2 linked regions of the Asanoa ferruginea genome follow. The protein of the gene in region 1 interacts with the protein of each later gene in a pairwise test. Links are inferred from orthologs where the notes say so. Each region holds a gene or a part of one and is shown in the gene's direction. Other genes may lie near its edges. The genes, in order: DFJ67_RS41935 and DFJ67_RS12475.

Region 1 (5,831 bases):
GGTATGTTCGCTCCGTCGGACGGGCTCGCCGAAGGCGACGTCGTGCGGACCGGCCAGGTCATCGGGCACGTCATCACCCGGCAGGGCCCGGTCGACGTGGCCGCGCACAGCGACGGCCTGCTGACTGAATGGCTCGCCCACCACGACGACCCGGTCGCACCGGGCCAGCCGCTCGCGCGCATCGGAGGACAACCCGCATGACAGGCTCCCGCATCCTCGCTTTCGGCCACTATCAGCCGTCGCGGGTGCTCACCAACGACGACCTGGCCCAGATCGTCGACACCAACGACGAGTGGATCCGCGACCGGGTCGGCATCGCCACCCGCCGGATCGCCGACAGCGAGACGGTCGCCGACATGGCCGGCTTCGCGGCCGAGAAGGCCCTCGCCAACGCCGGCCTCACGCCCGCCGAGATCGACCTGGTCGTGGTCGCCACCTGTAGCTCCGTCGACCGCAGCCCCAACGTGGCCTGCCGGGTCGCCGCCAAGCTGGGCATCAACGCGCCGGGCGCCTACGACATCAACACCGCGTGCTCGGGCTTTTCCTACGCGCTGGGCACCGTCGACCACGCGATCCGCGCCGGAGCGGCCCGCAACGCGCTGGTCATCGGCGCCGAGAAGCTCTCCGACTTCACCGACTGGACCGACCGCTCGACCTGCATCATCTTCGGCGACGGCGCCGGTGCCGCGGTGGTCACCGCCGCGGCCGAGGGCGAGGCGCCCGGCATCGGCCCGGTGATCTGGGGCTCGGTGCCGGAGAAGTCCGACGCGGTCCGGATCGAGGGCTGGCGGCCCTACATCCAGCAGGAGGGGCAGCAGGTCTTCCGGTGGGCGACCACCGCCCTGGCCCCGCTGGCCCTGCAGGCCTGCGAGCGCGCCGGCATCGCCCCCGAGGAGATCGCCGCGTTCGTGCCGCACCAGGCCAACGGCCGCATCATCGACGGCATCGCCAAGCGGCTCGGCATGCCGCAGGCGGTCGTCGCCAAAGACATCGTCGAGTCCGGCAACACGTCGGCGGCCAGCGTGCCGCTGGCGCTGTCGAAGCTGATCGAGCGACGCGAGGTGCCGTCCGGTGCACCGGTGCTGCTGTTCGGCTTCGGCGGCGGTCTAACGTACGCCGGGCAGGTTGTTCGCTGCCCGTAGCGCGCAACAAGCATCACCACACCACACCCGAGAGGAAACAACCGCAATGACCCGTGACGAGATCACGTCCGGCCTGGCCGAGATCCTGGAAGAGGTTGCCGGCGTCAACCCCGACGACGTGGCCGAGGAGAAGTCGTTCACCGACGACCTCGACGTCGACTCGCTGTCCATGGTCGAGGTTGTCGTCGCGGCCGAGGAGAAGTTCGGCGTCAAGATCCCCGACAACGAGGTGCAGAACCTCAAGACCGTCGGCGACGCCGTCACCTACATCGAGTCGAACGCCTGACATGAGTCGCCCCGACGTCGTCGTCACCGGGCTCGGAGCGACGACCCCGCTGGGCGGGGACGTCGCGTCGACCTGGGACGCCATGCTGGCCGGCCGCTCCGGGGTGGGTCCGCTCACCCAGGAGTGGGCCGGCCAACTGCCGGTCCGGATCGCGGCGCAACTCGCCGTCGAACCCTCCGAGAAGATCGACCGGGTCAAGCTGCGCCGGCTCGACCGTTCCGAGGCGATCGCGCTGATCGCCGCCTACGAGGCGTGGGCCGACGCCGGCCTGGCCGACTCCGGGCTCGACCCGGAGCGGCTCGCGGTCAGCATCGGCTCGGGCATCGGCGGCGCCACGACGCTGCTCGCCCAGGACGACATCCTGGAAGCCTCCGGCCCGCGGCGGGTCTCCCCGCACACCGTGCCGATGCTGATGCCCAACGGCCCGGCCGCCTGGGTCGGCCTCGAGCTCGGCGCGCAGGCCGGCGTCCACTCGGTCGCCAGCGCCTGTGCGACCGGCGCCGAGGCGATCGCGCTCGGCCTCGACATGATCCGCGCCGGCCGGGCCGACGTGGTCGTGGCCGGCGGCACCGAAGCGGTCATCCACCCGCTGCCGATCGCCGGCTTCGCGTCGATGCGGGCCATGTCGACCCGCAACGACGACCCCGAGAAGGCGTCCCGGCCGTGGGACAAGGGCCGCGACGGCTTCGTGCTCGGTGAGGGCGCCGGTGTGCTGGTGCTCGAGCGCGCCGACCACGCCGCCGCGCGGGGTGCCCGGGTCTACGCCCGGGTCGCCGGTGCCGGCCTGACCTCCGACGGCTACGACATCGTGCAGCCGCACCCGGAGGGGCGCGGTGCGATCCGCGCGATCGCCAAGGCGATCGCCGACGCCGACGTCGCCAAGTCCGACATCGTGCACGTCAACGCCCACGCGACCTCGACGCCGGTCGGCGACCTGGCCGAGATCGTCGCGTTGCACGCCGCGCTCGGTGGGCACCCCGTGGTGACCGCCACGAAGTCGATGACCGGGCACCTGCTCGGTGCGGCCGGCGCGCTGGAGTCGATCGCGGCGATCCTGGCGATCCGCGACAGCGTGGTGCCGCCAACGATCAACCTCGACGACCCCGACGAGAAGCTCGATCTCGACGTGGCCGCCAACAAGACGCGGCCGCTCGACATCCCGGCCGCGCTCAACAACTCGTTCGGCTTCGGCGGGCACAACGTGGCACTCGTGTTCACCCGGGCCTGACAGTTACCCGGTCCTGACGGAAGAAGCACTATGACCAGCACCATCGCGCCGGACGAACAGGCGGCCGTGGACCATCGAGATCCTGAGGTGCGCCTGCGCGCCCTCTTCGACGACGGCTCGCTGCGCCTGCTCGCTCCGCGCGATGGCTCTGGTGTGCTCTGTGCCCGCGGTGAGATCGAGGGCACGCCCGCGGTCGCCTACGCGACCGACGCCACCCGGATGGGTGGTGCGATGGGCACCGAGGGCTGCCAGCACATCGTCAACGCGATCGACATCGCCGTCCGCGACCGCGTACCCGTGCTGGGTCTGTGGCATTCCGGTGGTGCACGGCTGGCCGAGGGCGTGGTCGCGCTCGACGCGGTCGGCCTGGTCTTCGCGGCCATGGTGCGGGCGTCGGGGCGGGTGCCGCAGATCTCGGTGGTGCTCGGCCCCGCGGCCGGCGGTGCCGCCTACGGGCCGGCGCTGACCGACATCGTGGTGATGAGCGGCGCCGGCCGGATCTTCGTGACCGGCCCCGAGGTGGTCCGCAGCGTCACCGGCGAGCAGGTCGACATGGAGCGGCTCGGCGGCCCCGAGCCGCACGGCCGGCGCTCCGGCGTGGTGCACGTGACCACCCCTGACGACGCGTCGGCGCTGGTCGAGTCGCGCCGGCTGGCGGCCATGCTGGGCCACCAGGGTCGGCTCTCGCCGGCCGACATCCGCACCGACGACACGGAACACGACCTCACCGGCACGATGCCGGAGGCGGCCAACCGGGCCTACGACGTGAAGCCGGTGGTCGAGGCGCTGCTCGACGAGCCCGGCGTGGAGTTGCACGCCAAGTGGGCGCGTAACATCGTCACCACGCTCGGCCGGTTCGGCGGCCGCACGGTCGGCGTGATCGCCAACAACCCGCTGCGCCTCGGCGGCTGCCTCGACGCGGCCAGCGCCGAGAAGGCGGCCCGGTTCGTGCGGATGTGCGACGCGCTCGGCGTGCCGCTGATCGTGCTCGTCGACGTGCCCGGCTACCTGCCCGGCCTCGGCCAGGAGTGGGACGGCGTGGTGCGCCGCGGTGCCAAGCTGCTGCACGCGTTCGCCGAAGCGGTGGTGCCCCGGGTGACGCTGGTGACCCGCAAGGCCTACGGCGGTGCCTACATCGCGATGAACTCCCGGTCGCTCGGCGCCACCGCGGTGTTCGCCTGGCCGGCCGCGGAGATCGCCGTGATGGGTGCCTCGGCCGCGGTCAACGTGCTGCACCGCAAGAAGCTCGCCGCCGCGCCGCACGAGGAGCGCGAAGAACTGCGCGCCCGGCTCATCGAGGAGCAGGTGAAGACGGCCGGCGGCGTGCAGCGGGCACTGGAGATCGGCGTCGTCGACGACGTGATCCAGCCCGGCGAGACCCGCCGGCGGATCGCGGAGGCGCTGGCCGCCGCGCCGGCCGCACGCGGTGCGCACGGCAACATCCCGCTCTAGCTAGCGCCGGTTGCGCGGGTGGTTCCTGGCCGTGCGCTCGTTGCCGTGCCGGTAGTTGCCGGTCCAGCGGGCCATCACGCCCTGCGGGTCGTCGTCGACCTCGGCCAGGAACTCCTGGGCCCGCGGGCCCCGCAACGTCGTCGCCGGGCGGCCGTGGTGGGTGATCACGACAGACCCGTCGGAGCGTTCCTCATAGGCGAATCCATGGGGGGCGGGCATGCCGGGCAGCCTACCGGCGACCTGTCGATAGGGTGGTGCCCGTGGAAGCGACCGAGATCCGCAAACTCGCCGCGCTGGAAGACCGCCACTGGTGGTACTACGAGCGCCGCGTGCTCCTGGCCCGAGCGCTGCGCAAGCTCGGCACCCCCGGTGCGGCGCTCGACATCGGCGCCGCGGGCGGCGGCAACACGCGGGTGCTGCGGGCTCACGGCTGGCAGCCGGTCGCGCTCGAATACGGCGAAGAGGGTGCCTCGGTGGCCCGCGAGCGCGGCCTGTCGGTGATCCGCGCCGACGCCCGGCACCTGCCCGTGCCGGCCGCGCGGCTCGACCTGGTCACCGCGTTCGACGTGCTCGAGCACATCGACGAGGACCACGAGGCCGCGGCGGAGATCCGGCGGGTCCTGCGGCCGGGTGGCACGGTGCTGATCGCCGTACCCGCTGACATGAAGTTGTGGTCGGCGCACGACGAAGCGGTCGGGCACGTGCGGCGTTACGACCGGGCGGGTCTGCTCGACCTGGTCGAGAAGGCCGGCCTCGTGGTCGACGAGCTGTGGAGCTGGAACGTGCTGCTCCGCCCGGTCGCCGCGTGGCGCCGCCGCAAATCCACCGGCAGCGACCTCGACGACCTCGCCACCCCCGTCAACCTCGGCCTGCGCGCGGTGATCGCCGCCGAACGCTATCTTCCGGTGAAATCATTGCCCGGCGTCTCGCTGATGATGCGGGCCCACCGTCCGGCTTAGGAGTCCAGTTCCCGTGTTGGCACCCCTGAAGAACATGCTCAGCAACGTCACGATGTATGTGGCGCTGCAGAAGGCGCTCGGCTCCGACCGGCTGCGCTACCGCTGCCTGGCCGAACTCGACCTGCACGACGGTGACACGGTGATCGACGTGGGCTGCGGGCCGGCCTACTACTTCGACCGGCTGCCGAAGGTGACCTACTTCGGCTTCGACACGTCGGAGCGTTACATCGCACACGCGTCGGCGCGGTTCGGCTCGGAGCGGGCGACGTTCTCCACCGAGATCTTCGGCGAGCAGCACCTGGGCGTGCTCCCACCGGCCAACGCGGTGCTGCTGCTCGGCCTGCTGCACCACCTCTCCGACGAAGACTCCCGGTCGCTGCTGCGGGTCGCGTCGCGGGCGCTGGCGCCCGGCGGCAAGGTGATCGCCGTCGACACCTGCTACGCGCCGGGCCAGGGCCGCGTGTCCAAGTGGATGAGCGACAACGACCGGGGCGAGCACGTCCGCGAGCCGGCCGCGTTCGAGGCGCTGGCGCGCGAGTCGTTCGCCGACGTGTCCGGCGAGGTGGTCGACGACGCCACCCGGGTGCCCTCCAGCTTCTGGCTGATGCGGATGGCCAGCCCGCTCGCGGTCGCCGCGTCGCCGTCGGAGACCGCCGGCTGAACCCATGCGCCGAGTCCACCTGGAAGCCGCGGAAGATCATGTCCAGCGGCTGGCGCGTGAGAGCGACCCGCTGGGTGCGGTCAAAGAGCTGATCTGGAACGCG
Region 2 (5,829 bases), 6.4 Mb from region 1 along the record:
GGCGACCCGCGCGGTCAGCTTCTTGGCGGTGCCGTCGACCGCCGTGGCGGCGACGCCATCCTTCAACACGACGATGTAGCTGCCGGCGACAGCGGTTGGACCGCCGGCCCTGCGAATGGTCCCAGATGGCTCGGCCGCGGCACCCGGCGCCGCGAATGCGAACACCGTCAGGGCGCTGACTCCGACCAAAATGGACTTACGCGGGAGATTCATCTCCCTCCTCCCCTTCCGGTCGACGGCCGGACGCCCCGTTCGTGACATCGCCGCCCGCAGACCGAACGTGAGGCTATGCGGCACGCGAAGACATGAACAGATGTCACTCGGCCAAGATCGATGAACGCTCGGCCAAAAGCGGGATAGGTGTGGACGGTGTTGCTGATCGGATCCGTCGACGCGGCGGGACCACCCGTTTCCGGGAAACGGTGTCCGCCAGCCCATTAACGTGGCTTTTGAGGTGTCGGAGGGGAGTGTCATGGCCGACCAGGCAGCACCCGCGAGAAACCCGTCCAGCCCGTTCGCCTCGGCCCGCGGCCACCACGTCGCCGTGCGTGTGCCCGACTACGCCGAGGCCAAGGGCTGGTATACCGAGAAGCTCGATTTCCGCGTCCTCGCCGAATGGACCTGGGCGGGTCTCGAACTCGCCTACCTGGCACCGCCGAATGACGATGACTTCTACGTCGAGCTCTTCGGCGGCGGCAATCCGGATCCGGGCACCTACTACACCAACGTCATCGACAGCCTGGAACGCCCCAGCTATCACCATTTCGCCCTACACGTCGACAGTGTCGACGACGCGCTCGCCGAACTCGACCGCCGCGGCGTCACCATCTTCGGCAGGCCGTTCGACCTCAAAGAGATCAACAGCCGCCTGGCCCTCATCGGCGACCCGTGGGGCAACATGATCGAGCTTTCGGAGCGGCTCGGCTGAGGCGGCGGCGATTCAGACCACACAAAGCGACGCCGGGCCCCGCGAGGGACCCGGCGTCAATGGCGGTGGCGGCGGGATTTGAACCCGCGGAGGGCGTAAACCCTCACACGCTTTCGAGGCGTGCTCCTTAGGCCACTCGGACACGCCACCGCCGATGAGATTACCCGACCCCCGAGGCGAACCCCGCGCGGGCACCACCGCCGGCGGACGGCACCCACACCGACCTGGCAGGATCGCCGCCATGAGTATTCACATCGGGGCGGAGCCCGGCGACATCGCGGAACGCGTCCTCATGCCCGGCGACCCGCTGCGGGCGAAGTGGATCGCCGAGACCTACCTCGACGACGCCAAGTGCTACACCCAGGTGCGCGGCATGCTCGGCTACACCGGGCGCTGGCAGGGTGTCGAGGTCTCGGTGCAGGGCTCCGGCATGGGCATGCCCTCGGCTTCGATCTACACGCACGAGCTGATCAACGACTACGGCGTGAAGACGCTGATCCGGGTCGGCTCCTGTGGCGCCCTGACCGAAGACCTGCAACTCCGCGACGTGATCGCCGCGAGTGGCGCGTCGACCGACTCCTACATGAACCGCGCCCGCTTCGACGGCCTGATCGACTATGCCCCGGTCGCCGACTTCAGCCTGTTGCGCAACGCGGTCGACATCGCCGAGCGGCGCGGCATCTCGATGCGGGTCGGCCCGATCCTGGCCGCCGACGCCTTCTACACCGACCGGCCCGACCTCTTCGACACCCTGGCCGACTACGGCGTCCTGGCGGTCGAGATGGAGTCCGCCGCGCTCTACACGATCGCGATGCGCTTCAAGGCCCGCGCGTTGACCCTGCTCACCGTCTCCGACCACATCAAGACCGGCGAGAAGACCACGTCGCAGGAGCGCGAGCAGACCTTCGGCCAGATGGTGGAGATCGCCCTGGACACGGCCATCGCCTGAGCCTCAACACAAAGAGACAAGCGCCACAACAAACTTTACGACCGGTCGTTCGGTTAACCCGCTAGGTTGACCGGGTGACCATCGACGGCCGGATCGCGCGTGGCGACCGCACCCGAGCTGCTGTGCTCGACCGCGCGGTCGCCCGCGCCACCGAAGACGGCCTCGACGGCCTCTCGCTCGGGCAACTCGCCACCGATCTGGGCGTCAGCAAGTCCGGCCTCTTCGCACACTGGCGATCCAAGGAAGAGCTCCAACTCGCCACCATCGAGCAGGCCCGCGAGCAGTTCCTCGAGCACGTCGTGCGCCCCGCCCTCCAAGCGCCCCGCGGCATCCGCCGCCTCTGGGCGCTGCACGACCACCGCATCCGCTTCTACGAAGACCGCCACCTGCCCGGCGGCTGCTTCTTCGCGAAGGTCCAGTTCGAGTTCAGCGTCCGCCCCGGCCTGGTCCGCGACCGGCTGACCGAGCACTTCGCGACCTGGTCCGAGCTGGTCGAGCGCCTCGCGCGGGAGGCCGTGCAATCCGGCGAGCTGCTCAACGACACAGACACACACCAACTGGCGTACGAACTCGAGTCGTTCGCTCTCAGCGCGGTGCTGCTTTCCCGCATCAAGTCGCCCGAACCGACCTACCACTACGCGCGCCGGGCCGCCGGTGACCGCCTGCGCACCCTCGCGACCGATCCCGACCTGCTGCCGGAGGGCTGAAAGATGACAACCGTTCTGGAGTACGGCCACCTCGAGCGCATCCGCATCCACTACGACGACCTCGACGCGATGGGCATCGTGCACAACGCCCGCTACGCCCTGCTCCTCGAGCGCGCGCTGACCGCCTACTGGGAACAGCGCGGCTTCAGCTTCGCCGACGGCCGCCCGACCCTGCCCGACAGCTTCCACGCGGTCGTCGAGTTCACCATCAACTACCGCACGCCGATCCGCGGCACCGGCGATGTCGCGATCCACTTCTGGCTCGACTCGTTCGGCCGCACCAGCGGGGTTTACGGCTTCCGGATCACGTCGGCCGACGGCACGACCACCCACGCCGAGGGCCGCCGCACGATCGTCCGGCTCGACCCGGAGAGCATGCGCCCGACACCGTGGACCCAGCCCGCCCGCGACGTCGCCGCTGACCTGATGAAGCCGGCACTAGCGGGGCCGGAAGAAACCGCGTAGCAGGTCGGCGGCCTCGGCCGCGAGCACCCCGCCATACACCTCGGGCCGGTGCGTCAACCGCCGATCGCGCACGACGTCCCAGAGCGAGCCGATCGCGCCGGTCTTCGGCTCCCAGGCGCCGAACACCACCGTGGACACCCGAGCCAGCACCAGCGCGCCGGCGCACATCGTGCACGGTTCGAGGGTGACGACCAGCGTGCACCCTTCGAGCCGCCAGGTGCCCAGCGTCGCCGCGGCCCGCCGCATCGCCACGATCTCCGCGTGTGCGGTCGGGTCGCCGGTCAACTCGCGCTCGTTGTGCCCGACCGCGAGTTCGTTGCCGGACGCGTCGAGCAGCACCGCGCCGACCGGCACGTCAGCCGCGTCGCCGGCGGCCGCACCGGCCGCGACGGTCAACGCCCGCCGCATCCACTCCTCGTGGCGGTCGCGCCGGGCCGACGTCACGCCTCCCGAAGCTCCTCGACCTCGTCACCGCAGCCGATCGTCTGGCAGATCTCCGCGGTGACATCGGCGGGCAACAGGCCCTCGTGGCCGCACAACTCCAGCAGCCGCCGGGCCGAGACACCGAGGTCGGCGAGCAGATCGGCGTCACCGACCGGGTCGGCGTCGGGATCGGCGGCGGGCTTGTCGGGATCGGCGTCGGCGCTCCGCTCGACCACCTCGTCGATCTCGATCGCCGGCACCTTGATGTCGCCGACCAGGATGGCACCGAGCCGCGACTCGTCGGCGAAGGCCGAGTCGGAACCGAAAATCCGCAGGTCTTCGCCCTCGTCGAGGCGCATCACGACGAGATAGGTGTCGTCAGACTCGATGAAGAGCAGTGAGATGTCGGCGTCGAGATCGGCATCGCGCAGGCGGTCGGCGACCTCTTCGACGTCGACAACACCGTGCAGGCTGACCTCGGCAGCGGTCCAGCCGGCCGAACCGCGGAGAGCGGCTCCAGCAAAGTAGGACACGGCGGATTCCCCCAATTGACCCCCGGCGGCGCGCAACCGCCGCCGTGCACCGGCGTTTTCGGTGTGAACGTGACGGTAGTCGGTCAGGTCGCCAGTGGCTCGACCAACTCCCCGAGGAGGGACGGGTCAGCTGGCCAGACGGCGCCGGGTTGCGATCAACTCACGGAGCCGGTCGCCCTGAAGTCGTCGCGGCTGGGTGCGCTCCCGGACCGACTTCGCTCCCGCGAGTTCGGCCAGTAGCTGCATCCGGCGGCGGCTGCGCTCAGGATCCAGCCGCTGCACTTTCCAAGCCATGGCGGCAGCGTCTCCGATGCTCGAGCGGTTAGTCAAGGCCGGTCGCACAGTGCAGCGAATCCCTTACGTAGCGAGGCATCGCGACCACGTGAGGTCGCGGAACGAACACGTCTGGTCACCACAGTGGCCAGTTGCCGTGGGTCGCCCAGGTGACACCGACCACCACCGCCGCGATGCTCCAGCCGAGCCCGGTGGCGGCCGCGACGCCGACCGCCACGCCGCGGTCGCCGGCCCGGACCAACAGTGCCGACACGAGCCAGGCGATGGCGCCGGCCAACAGCGTCCAGTAGGCATAGCCCCGGACGCTCGAGTCGACCACGCCGAAGGCGAGCAGCCAGACCGCACCAGCGCCGGCCCCGGCGGCCACCGCGCTGCCCCGCACGGCGTGCGGCTCGCGATAGGTGGGCCGGGTCCGGGCCGCTGGGAACAAACCAGATGGCGGGGTGCGGGGTGCGCCCGCGGGCGGCATCGCTGGTTGCGCCACGGTCATCCCCTCTCGAACCTTGCGGCTAGCGTACCGAGCGTTTCGACCGGCCGGCGGCGTCAGCCGAACTGGGCCAGCCGGGCCCGGGCCGCGCCGCGGATCGTGGTGAACGCCCCGCCCGCGACCATCTTGTGCAGGCTCGCGCTGGCCGCCATCGTGAACACCCCGCTCGACCCGTTGCCGTCGGCGGCCCAGGGCAGCAGTGCGCCACCCGCCTCGTTGGCCGCGGCCAACTTGATCCGGCGGGTGTTGCCGTCGATGCAGTTGCCGTGGTCGCCGGTGCGCGCCGACTTGCACACGGCGTCGAAGTGGCCGCCGATGTAGACCACCTTGTCGAGCACGGTCACCGCCTGCGCGTCGCCGTCCATGGTCAACGTCCAGCGCCCGACGCCGGTGGTGGTGAACGCGCCCAGCCGGCCGCCCGGCCCGCCCATCGCCGCGTAGACGCCGGAGGCGCCGACCGCGACCGCGTGCACCACGTCGCTGGCCCGCGAGGTGAATCGGGTGTCGACCGCACCGGTGGAGGTCAGCGCGGCCAGGTGCCGGGTGCCGCCGGCCCCGTTGATCGAGCCGAACTTTCCGCCGACGTAGATCCGGCTGCCGGCCGCGACAACCGACTCGACCGTGCTGTCGGCGCGCGGCCGAAAGCCCCCCACCACCGCGCCGGTGGCCGGGTCGAATGCCGCGAGCCGTCCGATCGCCTGGCCGTTGAGGCTGGTCATCGACCCACCGGCGTAGAGCCGACCATTGGCGACCGCGAGCCCGTACGGCATGCCGGTCAGCGACTGCTTGAAGGAGTTGTGCACCGCGCCGCTGCCGCCGTCGAGGCGGGCCAGCCCGTCGCGGCGGGCGCCACTGATCGCGGTGAACGCACCGCCGACGAAGACCGCGCTGCCGGAGACCGTGATCGCGCGGACCGTGCTGTCGGCAGCCGGTGCCCAGGGCAGCAACGCACCGGTGCGCGCGTTGACCGCGGCCAGCCGGCTCCGCGCGACGGTCCGGCCGCCGGCGGTCACACTGGTGAAATCGCCACCCACGAAGAGCGT

The links.
Region 2: the proteins of DFJ67_RS41935 (region 1) and DFJ67_RS12475 interact in binary tests that used the Escherichia coli proteins (3 or more experiments, as listed by UniProt). The link is inferred for Asanoa ferruginea from one-to-one orthologs.

What each region holds. Positions count from the first base shown.
Region 1 is NZ_QUMQ01000001.1:9,024,256-9,030,086, forward strand. The notes cover bases 1-2,808. They hold DFJ67_RS41935 (acyl carrier protein), read left to right. Parts: upstream 1-1,188; coding sequence 1,189-1,428; downstream 1,429-2,808. Other genes in these bases: DFJ67_RS41925 (acyltransferase domain-containing protein), read left to right, coding at 1-201; DFJ67_RS41930 (beta-ketoacyl-ACP synthase III), read left to right, coding at 198-1,142; fabF (beta-ketoacyl-ACP synthase II), read left to right, coding at 1,430-2,656; DFJ67_RS41945 (acyl-CoA carboxylase subunit beta), read left to right, coding at 2,687-2,808. Outside these bases: more of DFJ67_RS41945, read left to right, coding at 2,809-4,108; DFJ67_RS41950 (hypothetical protein), read right to left, coding at 4,109-4,327; DFJ67_RS41955 (class I SAM-dependent methyltransferase), read left to right, coding at 4,369-5,067; DFJ67_RS41960 (class I SAM-dependent methyltransferase), read left to right, coding at 5,081-5,728; DFJ67_RS41965 (ATP-binding protein), read left to right, coding at 5,733-5,831. UniProt on the Escherichia coli protein: Carrier of the growing fatty acid chain in fatty acid biosynthesis.
Region 2 is NZ_QUMQ01000001.1:2,612,382-2,618,210, reverse strand. What follows is about bases 1,513-4,318. They hold DFJ67_RS12475 (acyl-CoA thioesterase), read left to right. Parts: upstream 1,513-2,587; coding sequence 2,588-3,049; downstream 3,050-4,318. Other genes in these bases: DFJ67_RS42640 (hypothetical protein), read right to left, coding at 4,132-4,299; DFJ67_RS12465 (tRNA adenosine deaminase-associated protein), read right to left, coding at 3,490-4,005; DFJ67_RS12470 (nucleoside deaminase), read right to left, coding at 3,023-3,493; DFJ67_RS12480 (TetR/AcrR family transcriptional regulator), read left to right, coding at 1,952-2,584; deoD (purine-nucleoside phosphorylase), read left to right, coding at 1,513-1,877. In the rest of the region: DFJ67_RS12500 (S8 family serine peptidase), read right to left, coding at 1-213; DFJ67_RS12495 (VOC family protein), read left to right, coding at 473-928; more of deoD, read left to right, coding at 1,170-1,512; DFJ67_RS12460 (hypothetical protein), read right to left, coding at 4,415-4,789; DFJ67_RS12455 (NHL repeat-containing protein), read right to left, coding at 4,843-5,829.